2 linked regions of the Gloeothece verrucosa PCC 7822 genome follow. The protein of the gene in region 2 binds, or shares a complex with, the protein of the main gene of each other region. Links are inferred from orthologs where the notes say so. Each region holds a gene or a part of one and is shown on either strand. Other genes may lie near its edges. The genes, in order: mnmE and mnmG.

The links.
Region 1: the proteins of mnmG (region 2) and mnmE are in contact, whole or in part, in a solved structure (PDB 9HIP), measured with the Escherichia coli proteins. The link is inferred for Gloeothece verrucosa PCC 7822 from one-to-one orthologs.

The regions. Positions count from the first base shown.
Region 1 is NC_014501.1:1,840,165-1,848,594, reverse strand. Bases 2,771-5,693 are described here. They hold mnmE (tRNA uridine-5-carboxymethylaminomethyl(34) synthesis GTPase MnmE), read right to left. Parts: upstream 4,959-5,693; coding sequence 3,582-4,958; downstream 2,771-3,581. Other genes in these bases: tpiA (triose-phosphate isomerase), read right to left, coding at 5,146-5,693; CYAN7822_RS08225 (hypothetical protein), read right to left, coding at 2,861-3,061. Outside these bases: CYAN7822_RS08245 (iron-containing redox enzyme family protein), read right to left, coding at 1-479; CYAN7822_RS08240 (serine O-acetyltransferase), read right to left, coding at 802-1,332; CYAN7822_RS08235 (HEAT repeat domain-containing protein), read left to right, coding at 1,487-2,158; CYAN7822_RS08230 (phycobiliprotein lyase), read left to right, coding at 2,247-2,765; more of tpiA, read right to left, coding at 5,694-5,871; CYAN7822_RS08210 (DUF4335 domain-containing protein), read right to left, coding at 6,011-7,648; CYAN7822_RS08205 (DUF3038 domain-containing protein), read right to left, coding at 7,702-8,307; CYAN7822_RS08200 (cation:proton antiporter), read left to right, coding at 8,427-8,430. UniProt on the Escherichia coli protein: Exhibits a very high intrinsic GTPase hydrolysis rate. Involved in the addition of a carboxymethylaminomethyl (cmnm) group at the wobble position (U34) of certain tRNAs, forming tRNA-cmnm(5)s(2)U34.
Region 2 is NC_014501.1:3,524,476-3,532,858, forward strand. The notes cover bases 2,377-5,252. They hold mnmG (tRNA uridine-5-carboxymethylaminomethyl(34) synthesis enzyme MnmG), read right to left. Parts: upstream 4,829-5,252; coding sequence 2,924-4,828; downstream 2,377-2,923. Other genes in these bases: CYAN7822_RS15495 (Uma2 family endonuclease), read right to left, coding at 2,377-2,904; ltrA (group II intron reverse transcriptase/maturase), read right to left, coding at 5,205-5,252. In the rest of the region: CYAN7822_RS15480 (RMD1 family protein), read right to left, coding at 1-169; CYAN7822_RS15485 (c-type heme family protein), read left to right, coding at 285-1,202; CYAN7822_RS15490 (hypothetical protein), read right to left, coding at 1,215-2,045; more of CYAN7822_RS15495, read right to left, coding at 2,134-2,376; more of ltrA, read right to left, coding at 5,253-7,049; CYAN7822_RS15510 (RNA-guided endonuclease InsQ/TnpB family protein), read right to left, coding at 7,176-8,383. UniProt on the Escherichia coli protein: NAD-binding protein involved in the addition of a carboxymethylaminomethyl (cmnm) group at the wobble position (U34) of certain tRNAs, forming tRNA-cmnm(5)s(2)U34.

The sequences.
Region 1 (8,430 bases), 1.7 Mb from region 2 along the record:
CTTATAGGCGGGTTTAAATCTGCCTCACCCCGTTCTATCAATGCTTGCTTTACATCAGTTTGTTGCAATTGAACCACATCTAAATGTGACAATTCCCAGCCTTGCCATACTTCCTCAATACGGTTACGCACCCACTGTAAATAAAACGAACGCTCATTTTTATAGTGCTGTAAATCATCGTACCAAAATAGGTTAAGGCGATTAATTCGGTAGAGAATTCGTTGTAAAAATAGATGTGCTGCGGCTGTATTATCTGCCTCAAGAGGGTTGTTATAAGCAGTGGTTAAAGCATTAGTAATCGCGGCTTCAAGTTCGCTGACCAGTTCGGGTTTTTCATATACCAGTTGGTCTAAATTTTCGGTTTCTAAAAGTTTGATAAATTGTTGTTCTGCTTCAATATAGTTAAAAAATTGAGAGGCAGCGGATGGATCTATGAATACTTTCTTATTCAAAAAATTATTACTCAACACTAATGCCATATTACTCGGACTGAAATAGGGAATGAAAACAACATATAAGAGGGTTTTGTCTATTAATTTAACAATACTTAATTCATCTTAACTACTTCTTCCATCTATAGGCAGAATCATTTTAAGAAACTTTTCCCTAAACATTCTTTCTAATACTTCCGAAGTATTCCATTATCATTAAAGCTAATTTTCAATATGATACGACTTAATATTGACGGTAGTTTTAACTGCCGGGTCGCGTTTCATCCCATTACTAAAGTGAGTGGGTTTTCACGCTCCCGTCATTATTTATACATCAAATAGTATTGCTATAGGTTTGAGCAAATTATTGTTACTGCGAGTCTAGAAAGGATTGGTCAGAGGGGAGGATAATTCTGGCCGGTATACCAACGGCAGTGGCTTTTGGTGGGATGTAAGAATTGTTTAAGACAACAGCATTAGCACCCACTTTAGCATAATCACCAATAGTGGCGTTCGACAAAATTTTAGCTCCAGCGCCTATTAGTACGCCATGACCAATTTTCACGCTTTTGACAATAGTCACTTGCTGGAATATTGCACAGTTTACACCAATCACAGCTTCTGGATGAATAACAATCCCTTGAGGGTGAAGAAGCAGTAGCCCACCTCCTAACTGACAATTAAGAGGAATATCTGCTCCACTAACAACACTCCAAAAACGATGGGTTAAGACATAATATTTTGAGATTAAATTGCCCAATACACCGCCCTTAGTTTTCCACTTTTGATATTGGCGAATTGACTTAAGCAGTTGACGGCCTGGAGACCACCATTTGTAAATTTTTTCACGACTCCAATCTGGGTCAATAGTAGTATTTTCATTTTTAGTAAACGATAGCATAAGTTGATAAGTAGTTTTGTTTACAATGGGCTATAACTGATTATTTTCATCATACTCTATCTAAAGCGCGATGATTTTTTCTCCGATGTTACTAGAGGTTGGAGTTGGGTAATCAATTTTTTGCTTTAAAATATTAAGAAACGCACTTAAATTTATGAGCCAGCTAAGTTTAGAACAAATTGCTACTCAACTAGAAAGTCCTAACTCGCGTGATCGCCTATTAGCCCTAGCTTCTTTGCGGGAAGTGCCGGCAGAGGATGCTGTACCCCTCATTAAAAAAGTTTTAGACGATGAGATGCTGCCGGTGCGTTCAATGGCAGTTTTTGCCTTGGGCGTGAAACAGACAGAGGAATGTTACCCGATTTTAGTCAAACTGCTAGAAACCGATCCAGATTATGGAATTCGCGCGGATGCAGCCGGAGCATTAGGTTATTTAGCGGATGCTAGAGCTTTTGAGCCGCTAGTACGGGCATTTTATGAAGATACAGAATGGTTAGTACGCTTTAGTGCGGCTGTGTCTTTGGGAAATTTACAGGATATTCGTGCTAAAGAAGTCCTGTTGGAAGCTTTAAACACTCAAGAAGCGGTAATTCAACAAGCGGCGATCGCGGCTTTAGGAGAAATTAGAGCGACTGATGCTGTCGATAAAATCCTTAATTTTGTCGACTCCCCAGACTGGTTAATTAGACAACGGTTAGCTGAAGCATTGGGGAATCTGAAAACTCAAAAAAGTATTTCAGCACTCAAATTTCTTTCAAAAGATGCTCATCCTCAAGTGAGTCAAGCCGCGACTCTATCTCTTCAACGTCTTGAAGCTTCGGCTTAACCAAGTTAGATCATGGCGTACAATTGAAGAAAGGAAACAAATAATTCGGGCAGAGTCAGACTAACGGCAAAGGATTGTTGGAAAATTCATGGAGATTAAAGAGTTTTTAGATTTATGGGTTGATAAATGGTTTGCTTTACGCACGAGCTATCAATTAGAAAAAAAGAAAATTGAAAATAGCAAGTCGGAAATTACCATAGAAAGTTTATCTGTAGATCACCCAGAAGTGCTTAAACTGTGTGAACACTACCAAATTGACCCCAGTTCAACCCTAGGCGGCTTAAAAACCAGTTGGGATAATTCTGTAGACTGGGGTAAACCTAAGCAAAGTGGCTCTACAGTGGTTGTTTGGATTCCTGATAGAGATCATCCTCTCACAGGTAAGCTGTTACAGAAAGGCAAATCTCAATCTTTCTTAGGTCGTTATAGTTTAGGTAATGATCAAGCCTTGACCTTAATTGTAGAAGAGGCCGATACCTATTTTGAGGAACGAGTCTGGTTTGCTACTCCTAATTTACGGTTACGCAATAGTCTGATTAAAGGTGCCAATGGTTTTAGCCAAACGGCTTTTTATTCAGAAATTCGTCGTGTTGCTCCTAAAAATTAGGCTAAAAAACGATGGGTGAACAGTTACAGATCAATCACTCATCGTTATTTTATCGATTTTCTCAGCAATTTAAGCCGTTTTCTGGTGGATTATCTTTATTGGTGAGAATCTTCAACCAAATTTATTCGATTTTCATTTTCTACTGCTTGAGATTTACAACTGCCAAAAATCCATTCCTCCGCATGACAATTAGGATTTATGTCAATTCTTAAGCTACTTTTAACCATATATAAAAGCAGAGAAATAATAAATATATTACCTAACCATACTAAAGGTTGTAATGTTTTATCTTTCATGGCTTATGTATTATTTATACAAAACTTCTTATTACCAAGAAATTATTAATACCGTTTTGAATCTTTTTTTAAGCTAGAAAAAATAGACGCTTCAATATAAGCGGATAATTTAATAAATAAATGACTATTTAATAAACATCTGATTAATTCAAATGTCAAGTTAGCTAAATTATTAAGTTAATTTAGGTGAGTTATCTATAGTCAGTCTATTGTTATTTTCACTGTAGTTTAGCTTTAAACACAACCGTATAATTTCGTAACTTAGTTTTTCATAGTAAAAATTTAATTAAGTGATTATAAGACTTTACTCGAGTTTGGTCTTAAGCACAAGCGTATAATTTCTGAAATTCAATTTTTTTTATTAAAGATTTGATAAAGTGGTTCTGAACTCTTACTCGAGTTTGGTCTTAAACACAAGCGTATAATTTCTGAAAATCAATTTTTTTTATTAAAGATTTGATGAAGATAATCTGAAACTAAACGCGAGTTTTTTAAGTACAATTACTCAATCGATAAATTTCTATTTTCCGAGACAAAAGCGGCTAAAAATGCGATCTAATACCGATTCTGTCACTTCTTCTCCTGTAATTTCGCCTAAAGCTTGGATAGCGCTGCGTAAATCAATTGTCCAAAAGTCTAGGGGCAATTGATTGTTGATCGTCTCTTGTACTTGCTGCAAGGAAAGTGAAGCCTGGGTGAGTGCTGCCGCTTGTCGTTGATTAATAGCAATTTCCAAATTAGTCACTGTTAGATGACCACTTTGAACACTGTTGAGAATAATTTTCTCTAATTGATCAATTCCCTCATTTTTAGCCGCTACCGTCTCAACAACAGAAGTAATATCTGAGGGATAATTAACAGATTTAGCTTCTTGAAGATCAGTTTTATTAATGACTAAAATGAGAGGACGATGTTTAACTTGTTGATAAATTTGTTCATCTTCAGGAGTCCATCCCGTTTGAGCATCAATAGTGAGTAAAATTAAATCAGCCGCTTCAGCCGCATGACGCGATCGCTCAACCCCAATTTTTTCTACCCGGTCATCTGTTTCGCGTATACCTGCTGTATCTAAAACTTGAATAGGAATTCCTCCGACTACCAATTGAGATTCAACTACATCGCGAGTAGTTCCAGGCAAATCGGTAACAATAGCGCGATCACTGCGACTCCAAGCATTTAATAAACTTGATTTTCCCACATTAGGACGACCAACAATCGCCACTTTTAAGCCGCTACGGAGTAATTCTCCTCGATCAGCAGTAGCTAAAATCTGGTTAACTTCAATTAATACAGCCGCTAGATGTTGTTTAATTTCATCTTCATTTAAAGGCGGTAAATCTTCCTCAAAATCGATCCTCGCTTCTACCTCAGCCAAAATATCTAAACAATTCGAACGCAGTTGACGGATAGGATGAGCGAGTTTTCCTTGTAACCCAGCTAGGGCAATTTGAGAAGCTTGTACAGACTGAGAATTAACTAATTCTGCAACACTTTCCGCTTGAGTTAAATCAAGTCGTCCATTGAGAAAAGCCCGCAGGGTAAATTCGCCTGGTTGAGCCAATCTTGCCCCATTTTCTAAACATAATTGTAGAACTTGTTGAACGGGAATAATGCCCCCATGACAGTGAAATTCGATCACATCTTCTTTAGTATAGGAACGGGGAGCAAGCATCAATAATAATAACGCTTCGTCTATCAGTTGTCCGCTTTGAGGATGGCGGATATAGCCGTAAAGAATGCGGTGAGTTTCCCAAGCTTGTTTGCCGGGAGCATAAAATACAGTACGGGCAATGGCTAAGGCAAGAGTCCCCGATAAGCGTACAATCCCAATACTGCCCTGTTGGGGGACAATAGCAGTAGCGATAGCGGCAATGGTTTCTCCGGGAATGATAGACATTTATGATTAAATTTAGACAGATCTTTTTACACTGTTACTGTTGTTGTGCCTGCCACAATTCATGAGGGGTGGGTGGCGAAATAATTCGCCACTGGGGTACTGTCTCACGTCGATTCCTGGTCGGTTTTTAAGTAAGGATACGGCGTGGGGTATAGGAGAAGATTCAGCGAATGATAATGACCATTAACTATTGATAATTAACAATACTAGCAAAATCTGCCGGATCTAAACTAGCTCCCCCGACTAAAGCCCCATCTATTTCCGATTGTTTCATAATTTCATCAATATTATTGGGTTTAACGGAGCCGCCATACTGAATCGGAACATTTTTATTGGTCAACTGCTCTCGAATTAAACCAATCACTCGGTTAGCTTCAGTGGATTCACAAGTGTCACCGGTTCCAATGGCCCAGATAGGTTCATAAGCAATCACGAGATTATTTTGATCTACATCTACCAAATCTCGTTTTAATTGATTAATGATAATCTTTTCGGTTTCACCGGCATCTCGTTGTGATTTAGATTCCCCGACGCACAGAATAGGAATCAAGCCATGTTTTTGAGCGGCAAGGAGTCGTAAATTGACAGTTTCATCGGTTTCTCCGAAATACTGGCGGCGTTCGCTGTGACCAATAATCACGTAATTAACCCCGATTTCGGTAAGCATAGGTCCTGCAATTTCACCTGTATAAGCACCGGCATCTTCCCAGTGGATATTTTGTGCCCCTAACCTAATGCGGCTCCCATGTAAATTTTTAGACATGGCTCCTAAAGTTGTAAACGGGGCACAGAGGACAATTTCTCTAGATTCGTTTGTATTGTCTACTTTGGATTTAAATGTTTGCACAAACTCTAAAGCTTCTGCTTGAGTCTTGTACATTTTCCAGTTACCGGCAATAATAATTTTTCGCACAATCTAACCCTAAATGTCAACTTCAATACATAATGCAGACCTCTAGTTTAAGGCTTTGGGTAAACATTCTCAAGGCTAGTACAAAGTAGCATGAACAAGAGTTAACCGTTAAGCGTGATAGCTGAGGAATGATTCATGACTATTGTACAGGGGAAGGGTTTTGCGCCTCTAGCGGCTCCTGATTATCTTCTAAAAAGGTTTTCACCGTTTTATCAGGACTTAAAACGAGACGGATTTGGGGGTTTTTTACGCTCTCAGGAGGAGGAGAGACAAAGGGTTCATTCAATAAGGGCATATAGGTACGATCTAGATAAATATTCGCCGTTCTACCTAGCGGAATAATACGCCCGATAGAGCCATCTGAATTTAAAACTAAACGATATTCCAAGGTATGTTTTAAATTTGCTGGAGGTTGCCATCGCTGTTGAAAATATTCTCTAACCTCTGTCACTTGAGGAATAGTATCCAATAAAGCGGCGTTGTTTTGATTGTGAGGCAAATTAGCCGCCAACTGAGACTGAGATTGTTGAGAAGGTAGGGTCGCGGTTTGTGAGGGTAGATTGGGTAATTTCGGCAGCGTGGGAACGGCCGTGCTATAGGGCATCGAGTAAGCCGTATTAGCACTTTGAGTGGGAGTATTAGATAGGGTGGGGATGGAGTTAGGTCTTGGGGGAGTGGGTAAAGTCGATAGACTGGGGGACCGAACGAGTTCCGCACTGGGATCGCGCACTTGTGCCCCACTAGCGGCACTAGAAGAAGAAGGAGTGGCAGGAAGATTAGGGGTTAAAACGATGGTGTTTCTCTGGGGGGCAGAGGGGACTACCGGTGTCGGAGGCAGAACATTTTTTGGAGGGGTGACTAAAGCAATAGAGGGGTTACGAGACGGTGGGGTAGCTTGTCCGACTCCGGGGGGTGGGGGTAATTTTTTTTGTTGTGCTAAAGATGGGGCTAAGATGGGGGAGGGAACAGAGGTATTAGAAGGGGGTAAAGGAACAGGAGGTAAAATATCTTTAATGGTAGATTGACCCGATGAGGGGGAAGGCTCATCAAGAGCCGTTTCTTGGGATAGGGAACGATACCATTTGATTCCTACCGTTGGAATACCCACTGCTACGAGGGCTACTAGCGCGGTTATGGCCCAAATAACAATTTTTTTAGTCGGTTTGACCTTTTCTAAATTGGGAGAACTTTCTGCCTCTAGACTATATTCTTCTAAAGCATTGGCTAAATCGAATAATTGAGAGATACTCAAGAGAACTTCGCTTTTGTTCTGATTCGTGATCAGTAGGCTACAGTCGAGTTCATGAGTGAGTAAGCCTTTGGGGGTTAATGAAGGCAGTATCGTTAAGGATAAAGCCGAATGATTGCTACCCTCCACGCTTTTTGAGTCAATTACTTTTAACTCTGTTGGAAGACTCTTTTCGGGTGTGCCGTTGACTAGGGCTTCTTGAGGCTCAACATTTAAGGTTGAATTTCCTACATAATAGGGAATGACCGCTTTTGCTGAAATTAAGGATAAATTGCTTGGGGAGGAGGTCAGCAAATTTTGTACATAACTGCTGACTCGATCACACAGAAGTTGAAGTTCACCGCGATCTCCTTCTAAAATGACTTGTTGCTCATCAAGGATTTTAGGGTCATCGAACAGGAGTTTAAACTTAAAATCAATAATGGGATTATGAGTTTTCCACAAAGATAGCCAAGAACGTCTACCCCAAATTTCTAGGGTACAAGTCGGGGGTGTGTAGCGTCGGATCAGGGAATTAGAGAATAACATCTTTTTAATTTTTCACAACTGAAAGGGAAAACCGGCAGCAGAAAAGGACAAGACTAATGAGTCATGACTCCCATAAAACGTTGATTTAACAGGGCTAACCAAAGGCGACGATAGCCGTTAAAACCGCTATAAAACAGTAAATCAACCAGAAGTTTATAAGCGAGTGAGAACAGTTGTTGGGGCGAGACATTCTCGCTGTTTTCCATGCGTTCTTGATACAACTTACTAAAAATATCCAGATAATCGCTTAACAAAGCGCTATGATGAGGGTCTTTATTGTCAGCTACGGTTTGTTCTAGCAGAGAAACGGCACGGCGAATCAATTCTTGATGTTGTTTAGCCAGATGAGAAATAATCAAGACTAATGCCCTGGCTTCTTCGACGTTGAGGTTTTTCCGTTCACCTGAATTTTTACGTAAGGGGTTAGCGGCGCGAAGTTGCCACAGAGCTATGTGATCGCTGAAGATGGACTCTAAACTTAATTCCTGTGCTGTGTTTAGAATGGTATCCGAGTCGATTTTGGCCAAAGCTTCTAGGGCCAGTAAAATCAGATCTAAGTAAGCTCTAATATTATCTAACTGTTGCGGTTCAGGGAATTGAACCAAGGGCCAGTCTTTTGGGTCAACGGTGGATAAAGGTGTTTGAACGTAGGAGCGCATATATTAACAATTGATTTTTCTTAAGTGTGGTTTTATATTATGACGAAATTATTTTAAACTAGACTCCCTAGAGGGCGATGATTTATTTTTTTATTCAATGCTAACTCGGAGAGAGTCTAATGA
Region 2 (8,383 bases):
TGGCATGAACTGAGATCTGCCGTCGGGCGGTGGGTTTAGCGATACAATTGGATACGGCGGCTAGATCAATTTCATCAGCTATCTCGTAAAAGCGGCACAAAATTAAGGTTCCTTCCAGGATATTGGGTAATTCTGTTTTTGCTAATTTATAGGCGTTGGCTGTAGTCATATCATTTTTTAATCTTAATCTAACAAACCCGGGGGAGCAAAAACCATTGACTAATGTTGCCGCTCCACTTGTTCAACCGCCAGGAGTTGATTATTAGTAAACCACCCACACGGCTATGTTTGAAATTTTTCGTTCCCGCTTGAGAGAAGTTAATCTTAGCAAACAGATCTCTATTTTGCTCGGATTACTTTTTGTTGGAGCCATTCTTCTCAGTGGCTTCCTGATAGGAATAATCCTCAATCAAAGCGCACAACGTCAAGTAACAGCAGAAGCTTCAGCACTGTTAAAGACAATGAATGCTGTGAGTGCTTATACCGATAAAGAAATTACCCCAGAGTTATCTGCTCGCTTAAACAACGAATTTTTACCGCAAATCATTCCTTTTTTTGCCGCCTGGGAAGTTTTTGAAAAATTGCGCGACAATCCCCAATGGCAGAATTATTTTTATAAAGATGCTACCCTTAATCCTACCAATCTTCGGGATAGAGCCGATGATTTTGAAACCGATATTATTAAACAAATGAGCAACAATCGGCAAATTCAGCAATTGAGCGGCTTTCGCTCCCGTGAAGATGAGCAAATGTTCTATATTGCCCAGCCGATTGTTGTCTCGAGTGCGAGTTGTTTAGAGTGCCACAGCACCCCGGAAGTGGCTCCAAAAAGCATGATTGAGCGATATGGAAGCAGCAATGGTTTTAATTGGCAACTCAATAAAGTCATTGGGGCAAATATGATTTATGTACCTGCTAGTCAAGTATTTAACATTGCTCGCAGAAATTTGCTCATTTTCTTGGCCATTATGCTCACTATATTAGGGGTAACGCTTTTTGTAGTTAATTATTGGCTGACTCGTTCGGTGGTACGACCCCTTAAACGGATGACAAAAGTAGCTGAGGCTATTAGTTCAGGCAATTTAGACGCGGATTTTCAGCAAAAATCCCTCGATGAAGTGGGTTTGTTAGCTCAGGCTTTTACCCGCATCAAGGCCACTTTAGTTTTAGCAATGCAACGCTTAGAAAGATATGGTCAATGAGCTTTCTTAAGCTTAAAAAGATTGTCCTACCCCCAAACGGCGAACTGTACCATTGCGGGTAATCATGACTTGCTGATTTTCCACCGCTTTTAAGGTCCAGCCGCTTGTTCCTATGCTCTCACCTACTTGAATTCGTTGAGTTTGACCATCAATTGTAATCAAAGCCGAAGATTTATCACCCGCTTCTAACAAACCCACTAATAGATTTCCACCGCCATTACTCGAAGGAGAAGAAAGGGGTGGGGGAGTTTGTGGAACAAGACTAACGCCTGGGGTTAATACTGGAACTGTCGAGGGGGGTTTAACCGGTTGAATTGATGGGGGAGTGGGAACTGTTGGCGGTGGCGGTGGGGGAACAAGAGAGCGGCTAAGGCTACTAGAAGAGGGTTTAAGAGCGATTACGGGAGGGGAATTGATAGCGGCGCTAGGCTGTTGTATTGGTTGCATCTGGGGATAAACAGGAATGTAAATTTTTTCTACGATGCGAGGAGTTGTTGGGGTGGTAGAAGAAGGATTTAAAGGAAGCGGTGGAGAAGGAACTTTTATCGGTTGTGTACCCGAGTGGTTAGAGGTGGGTTGATGGATAGCTTTTTGTTGTTGCTGCTTGCGTTCGAGAATTTCTAAAGATTGTTGTAAATAGGCGATAAATCGAGCATCATCAGGGGAAAGAGTCGGGTTTGGGTTTGAGGGTTGAGCAGATGAGTTAGCGGTGCCGGCTAATTTCGGCTTGCCTTGACTGACTAACCCAAAAATCACCATCATTAAATAAGTACAAGCGATGACAAATAGGATTTTGTCGAAAGAAAGTTTTATATTTTTTTTTCCATTGAGATGAGAGGTCATAGCATTATCTTACTGAAGTTTTTTATCCCAGTTTTTGGCATAAATTCTAACAGATATTGCCATTAGGATCAGTTAAATTTCCTAAAGCTCAAAAATATGCTCTGACTTCTTCAACTGGCAAATTTAATGCTGTTGCTATTTGTTCGACTGTTAACCCCATCTCTTTTAACCGAGGAATTGCATCTCGCTGTGCTTGTTCAGCCTTTTGGCGAGCTTGTTCAGCTTCTTGGCGAGCTTGTTCAGCTTCTTGGCGAGCTTGTTCTATTTCTTGAGGGCTTAAAAGTTTCTTTTGGGTTTGAGGGTCATAAAAACGTAATTCGCCCTCATACAACCGTAAGTCTAACCCCAACACTTGAGAATGTATTGATAAAACTCCATCTGCTAACCTTGTAGTTGCTAGAGGTTGATAGCGACCTTCCTCTAAAGTTTGTCCTTTTAATTGAGATTTCAAATAATCCCCGGTGGGGTCATACTGAAAATACTCTTGAACGCCCAATTGGGCATATTTAATCGGCTTATCATATTCATCATTTTCCTGAGTAGTCTTTGAGGTTATTTCTAAAATAAACTGAGGAAGTTGGCTATTTTCTTCCCAAGCTTTATAACTCATTCTTTTTTTCTTTTCTACCCCAAAGACCACAAATACATCCGGGGCAATCACCGCACTTGGACTGCCTTTTTTATAATAGATAAATAGGTTTCCTGAGACATAAACATCGGTTTGATTTTGAAAATAATTACTTAATGCTTCCACTCCATAAATCAAATAATCTCTAGTCGCATCACTTTCTGCCATTGGTTTACCATCACTATCTGGATAGACAATTTCGGTTTCTAATTCATTAGAACTAACTGCCATAATCTCAACCCTTTTTTACTTAAATAGATTGATAACGGAAACGAGTTTCTAAATAGACCAGCAGGGCATTAATATCTGCCGGATTAACCCCACCGATCCGTGATGCTTGTCCAATGGTTAGCGGCTTAACTTTGGTTAATTTTTCTCTAGCTTCCATTGACAAAGTGTCAATTTTCATATAGTCAAGCTCGGCCGGCAATGAGCGATTACTATGACGAGAAACTTGCTCGATTTGATTTTGCTGCCGCTTAATATAACCCGAGTATTTAATATCAATTTCTGCCCCTTCTTTTTCAGCCGTCGTTAAATCCAGATTCCCCAGTCCATAAGTTTCTAAATCCGCGTAATGGAAGCCCGGACGACGTAATAAATCGGCTAGGGTAACCGAACCTTTGATCTTTTGTTCAGTCTTAGCCGCTATGGCTTTTCCTAACTCATCATTTTCTTTAATTCTGCTTTCATAAAGACGTTCTTTTTCGGCGATAATATTAGCCTGTTTCCGTTGAAACAAGTCCCAACGGCGGTCATCAATCAGACCAATTTCTCGCCCCAAAGGAGTCATCCGTTGGTCAGCATTATCAGAACGCAAAATCAGGCGATACTCTGACCGACTGGTGAGCATTCGATAGGGTTCTCTGAGGTCTTTTGTACATAAATCATCAACCAAAGTTCCGATGTAGCTTTCTTCTCGGGGAAACACCACGAAGGGTAGGCCTTTAACCAATTGCGCCGCATTAATTCCGGCGACAATTCCCTGTGCGGCGGCTTCTTCATAGCCGGTGGTACCGTTAATTTGTCCGGCACAAAATAATCCTTCTATTTTTTTGGTCATTAAGGTGGGATAACATTGGGTTGCCGGTATATAGTCATACTCCACCGCATAAGCCGGGCGCAGCATCACGCAGTTTTCTAATCCGGGCAGGGTATGCAGCATGGCTAATTGAATATTTTCCGGTAATCCCGTCGAAAATCCTTGGATATAGAGTTCAGGAATTTCTCTTCCTTCGGGTTCAATAAAGATTTGATGGCTTTCTTTATCGGCAAAGCGAACGATTTTATCTTCGATGGAGGGACAATAACGAGGCCCTTTAGAATCAATGAACCCGCCATAAATGGGAGATAAATGTAAGTTATCTCGAATCAGTTGATGAGTTTTGGCGGTGGTACGAGTGAGATAACAATTCATTTGTTCTCGTTCTACCCAAGCTTGCGGATCAAAGCTAAACCAACAAACTTTGTCATCTGGCGGCTGAGGTTCTAATTTAGAATAATCCACTGAACGTTTATCAACCCTGGCCGGGGTACCGGTTTTGAGGCGTCCGGTTTCAAATCCTAATTGATTGAGGGTATCGGTTAACCCAACGGCGGCGAATTCTCCGGCCCTCCCGGCGGCCATGGATTTACCTCCTATCCAAATGCGACCCCCTAAAAAGGTTCCTGTGGTTAAGATAACCGCTTTGGCGGCAAAGCAAGTACCGAAATAGGTTTGAACTCCTATCACCTCATCATTTTTCCCCAGTACCAAATCGGTGGCCATGGCTTCGCGGATGAACAAATTTTCTTGATTTTCGACAATTTGTTTCATAACGGCGGCGTATTCCCGCTTATCGGTTTGTGCCCTTAATGCCCAAACGGCCGGACCTCTCGAAGCGTTGAGTATCCGTTTTTGTAGATAGGTTCGGTCTGCCATTTTCCCGATTTCCCCGCCTAAAGCATCTACTTCATGGGTTAATTGAGATTTGGCAGGACCGCCCACAGCCGGGTTACAGGGTTGCCAAGCGATTTTATCCAGATTTAAGGTGAGCATCAGGGTGCGGCATCCTAAACGCGCAGTAGCCAAGGCGGCTTCACATCCAGAATGTCCGGCACCAACAACGATGACATCGAATGAGTCTTGGAATTCAACAGGGGATGTGATGGTCATGGGTCAGCAATTTTATTATTCAAAATTTGCCCATTCACTCAGGAAAAAACCTAGAAATAATTAGGCTTCTGGGTGAGGGGGTCAGTAGTTGGAGCAATGAGTTCATGTTTTATTCTAGCTTGACTTCTCCCCGCTCTAAAGAGACGGGGATTCTAAAGCTGATGCTTCGCAACGCGACGGGGCGTATAAAGTGGCGAGGCAACCTCGCCACACAGCCCCTTATAAATCGACGTGGCTCCACGTCTTCTTAGCTGACCAGAATTTTAACTTCTGGGGACGATTAAACTAAGCCGATGAGTCGCCTCATCGACTCGTCTTCAAAACCGTGCTTGAGACTTTCACCCCACACGGCTCCTCAATTAATTGGTCTTTGTCATTAGAACTGCGTCACCAACATATCATCTACCCATTTGTATTTGAGGATATTTGATTGTGATTTAGGCTTGACACTATTACAGTCAGATTTGTTGCCGAGACTTCCATCAAGGGTAGTCTTTTTATCGTGACAATGACGATGGAGTAGTTGTTTGTTTTCCTCATTATTCTTGCCTCCTAGGGATTTGGGAATAATGTGGTCAATCTCGAATTTGTCTCCATCTTTAAAGAACAATCCGCAGTGGTTACATTTCCCGTCTTGCTTTTTAAGTAGTTTTGCGTACTTGTCGGGTAATAGGGGATGTTCACCTTTTCTCGTACTCCAGTAGATTAAGTCTCCATTGTATGGGCTGGCTACTCCTTTCACCTTTTTGTATTTTTTGTGGTGAATTTCAGAATGTTTTAGGAGTTGGAATTCTGGTTCTCCGTTTTCTATTGTACAGAAGTTCCATTTTCCGAATTTCTTTTTATGCCAATACTTTTCTATTATTTCTTTGACCCCTTGTTTTGGATGCCTTCCTTTCGCCCAACTTTTAAGTTTTAAGAATAACAGGTGGTCTAGTAAGGATTTTTCTTTACTACTTACTACTGTGCTGTAGTAATTTGACCATCCTCTTATGATTGGCTCCAGATGGGATATTAGGGCAGCTTGTGGTGCTGCTTTGTGGGCATCTACGATGTCTCGAAGCTTCTCATAGTGTTTTAGGACTTTTTCTTTTTGTGGTTTGATTCTTAAGGTGAATCCTAGGTGTTTCCCATAGGAGTTTTTCATATCCTTATGAACCCCGCATTTATATTGTCTTACATTAAACCCTAGGAAGTTGAACCCGACGTTTCCTTGATACTTATCCAAGGTATTCGTGATTCTTGTTTTTTCGGGTTTTAATGTGAGTCCTAGTTCACTTAACCATGTTTCAATTATCTCTTTGCCCTTTTCCACTACGGCTAGGCTTTCGTGGATTAGAACAAAATCATCTGCGTATCGGATTAGAGCGATAGAGCCTTTCCTGTCCCTTTTATTTTTTGCGGAGAACTCTTTTTTAAATTCGCCTGGATTTTCTGCAAATGAAATGATAATTTCTTCCATTCCGTGAAGGGCGATATTGGCTAGTAAGGGACTCACCACACCTCCTTGTGGTGTGCCTTCATCAGTTGGGAAGAGTTTTCTTCCATCCATTACTCCCGCTTTTAACCAAGCTCTGATTTGTCTTCGCATGGTAGGGAAGGTGTTTAATTTTTTAAGGAGTTTTTCATGGTTAATTTTATCGAAGCATTTCGTTATATCCGCGTCTAGCACGTATTTGGCTTTAGCGATAAGTTGTTGAAATATTGCTCCGATAGCATCGTGACAGCTACGTCCTGGTCTAAAACCATAAGAATTAGGTTCAAAATACGATTCCCATTCAGGTTCTAAAGCTAACTTTACTAGAGCCTGTAATGCCCTATCTGACATACAAGGAATACCTAAAGGTCGCTTTTCGTCTCTTCCTGGTTTTGGTATCCAAACCCTTCTTGTAGGTTTAGCTTTATTGGTTAATTTCAGTTGGCTTACAAGTTTTAGGCGTTTTGACGGGGAAAGGGATTTTACTCCATCTATTCCTGCTGTCTTTTTGCCTTGATTATCTTGCGTTACCTTTCTTACCGCTAACGCTTTTGCTGACCAAGAGCGTAGAAGGGTCTTTTGGAGTTTTCGGACTGTTCTAACGTCACCACGACTAGCAGCTTGGAAAATGCGCTTTTGAAGCTTAAAGACTCGTTTCTCCAGTTTCTTCCACGAAATATCGTTCCATTGGTTTTCTGAAGGCTTGCATCCCACAGTATTCAATTTTGAATCTGTTTTAGGCATATAGACTCCTACTTGTACCTTTTCCATCCAATTAATCGTAGGTCTGTCAGCATATCATTACCATTACAGTAAGGCGTTGAAGGCTAATCCCTCAAACCTAGACCTTTAAGGGGTCTTGGTTGATTTCTAGCCAACGAATCGCACAGTCAAAACGCCCCTATTCACTCGACTCAAATCTAAATTGAGCGTCGTGGCTACTTTTCGGATAATGTTCCCTGCACCGTTACAATCAGCATTAATATACCAATTATTAGCAGTGCGGAATAATCCTCTTTTTGTTCTTCTGCCTGATGATTTCCATCCTTCGGGTTTCTCACCAAAAACGGGAATAATATCATCATCTAAAAAGCTTGCTTTACTGGTGTAACTCTCTTCAGTCTCAATGAATTTAATGCCATATAGTTCAGACAGTTGAGCAATTCTATTTTTGAGTCTAGCAGTAGGAATTGAGACAAAAGATTGATTATTTTTCTTTCCTAGATTTACTTCTTTTTTAACTTCTTGGTTCCAACCAAAAACGATAGTACCAATATTATTATCTAAGCAGTGATTGACTATAAGTCTCGCCGTTTTGTTGACAGCATCCCTCATCTGTCTATTTCGCTTCTCCGTTATTCTAGCTAAGTTATTAGACCAAAATCCTTGAGGTTTTCCTTCTTTGAGGGTTGATGCTTGCTTGTTGTACCAACGGTTAACGGATTTTAGATGTTTCCCGTCAATAATAAAAGATGTGCCCACATTAGAAACGCAAGTTAACCAATTATTTAATCCTGGGTCTATGCCGAGTACATTGTCTTGATTTAAACCTTTATCTCGTGTTTCTAATTGATAAACAAACTCAGCATAGAAACATAGATTTCTAGGGATAATCCTAACTTCCTTAATATCTTCAAAGAGTAAATTAGACGGCATTGGGAGAGAAAAGCTATCTAATTTAAACCATGCCTTAACCTGCTTTCCTAATGAGAATTTAATCTCATTGTCCACCAATTTAAGCCACTGTTTGGGATAGGCAACTTGATATAAACCCGCTTTTCTGTAATTAGGAAATTTAGGCTTATTGACTAACTCGCCCTTTCTCCACATAGCCAAGAGTTTGCGATAAGAAGTCATCCCTTCATAAACACTTCTAAGTGTCTGTTGAGCCACACAGGAGCGTAAAGCTTTAAAGTGTAGATTTGATTTTAATTCTTTATCTAGAGTGTACTTACCAATATATTGATGGGTCTTAAAATATATTTGCCTTGCGTAATAAAGCCCACAATTATAGAGTTTATTAGCTTCCGAGCAAACATATTCTAAAATAGCCATCACATGGGGAGGCGAATTGATTA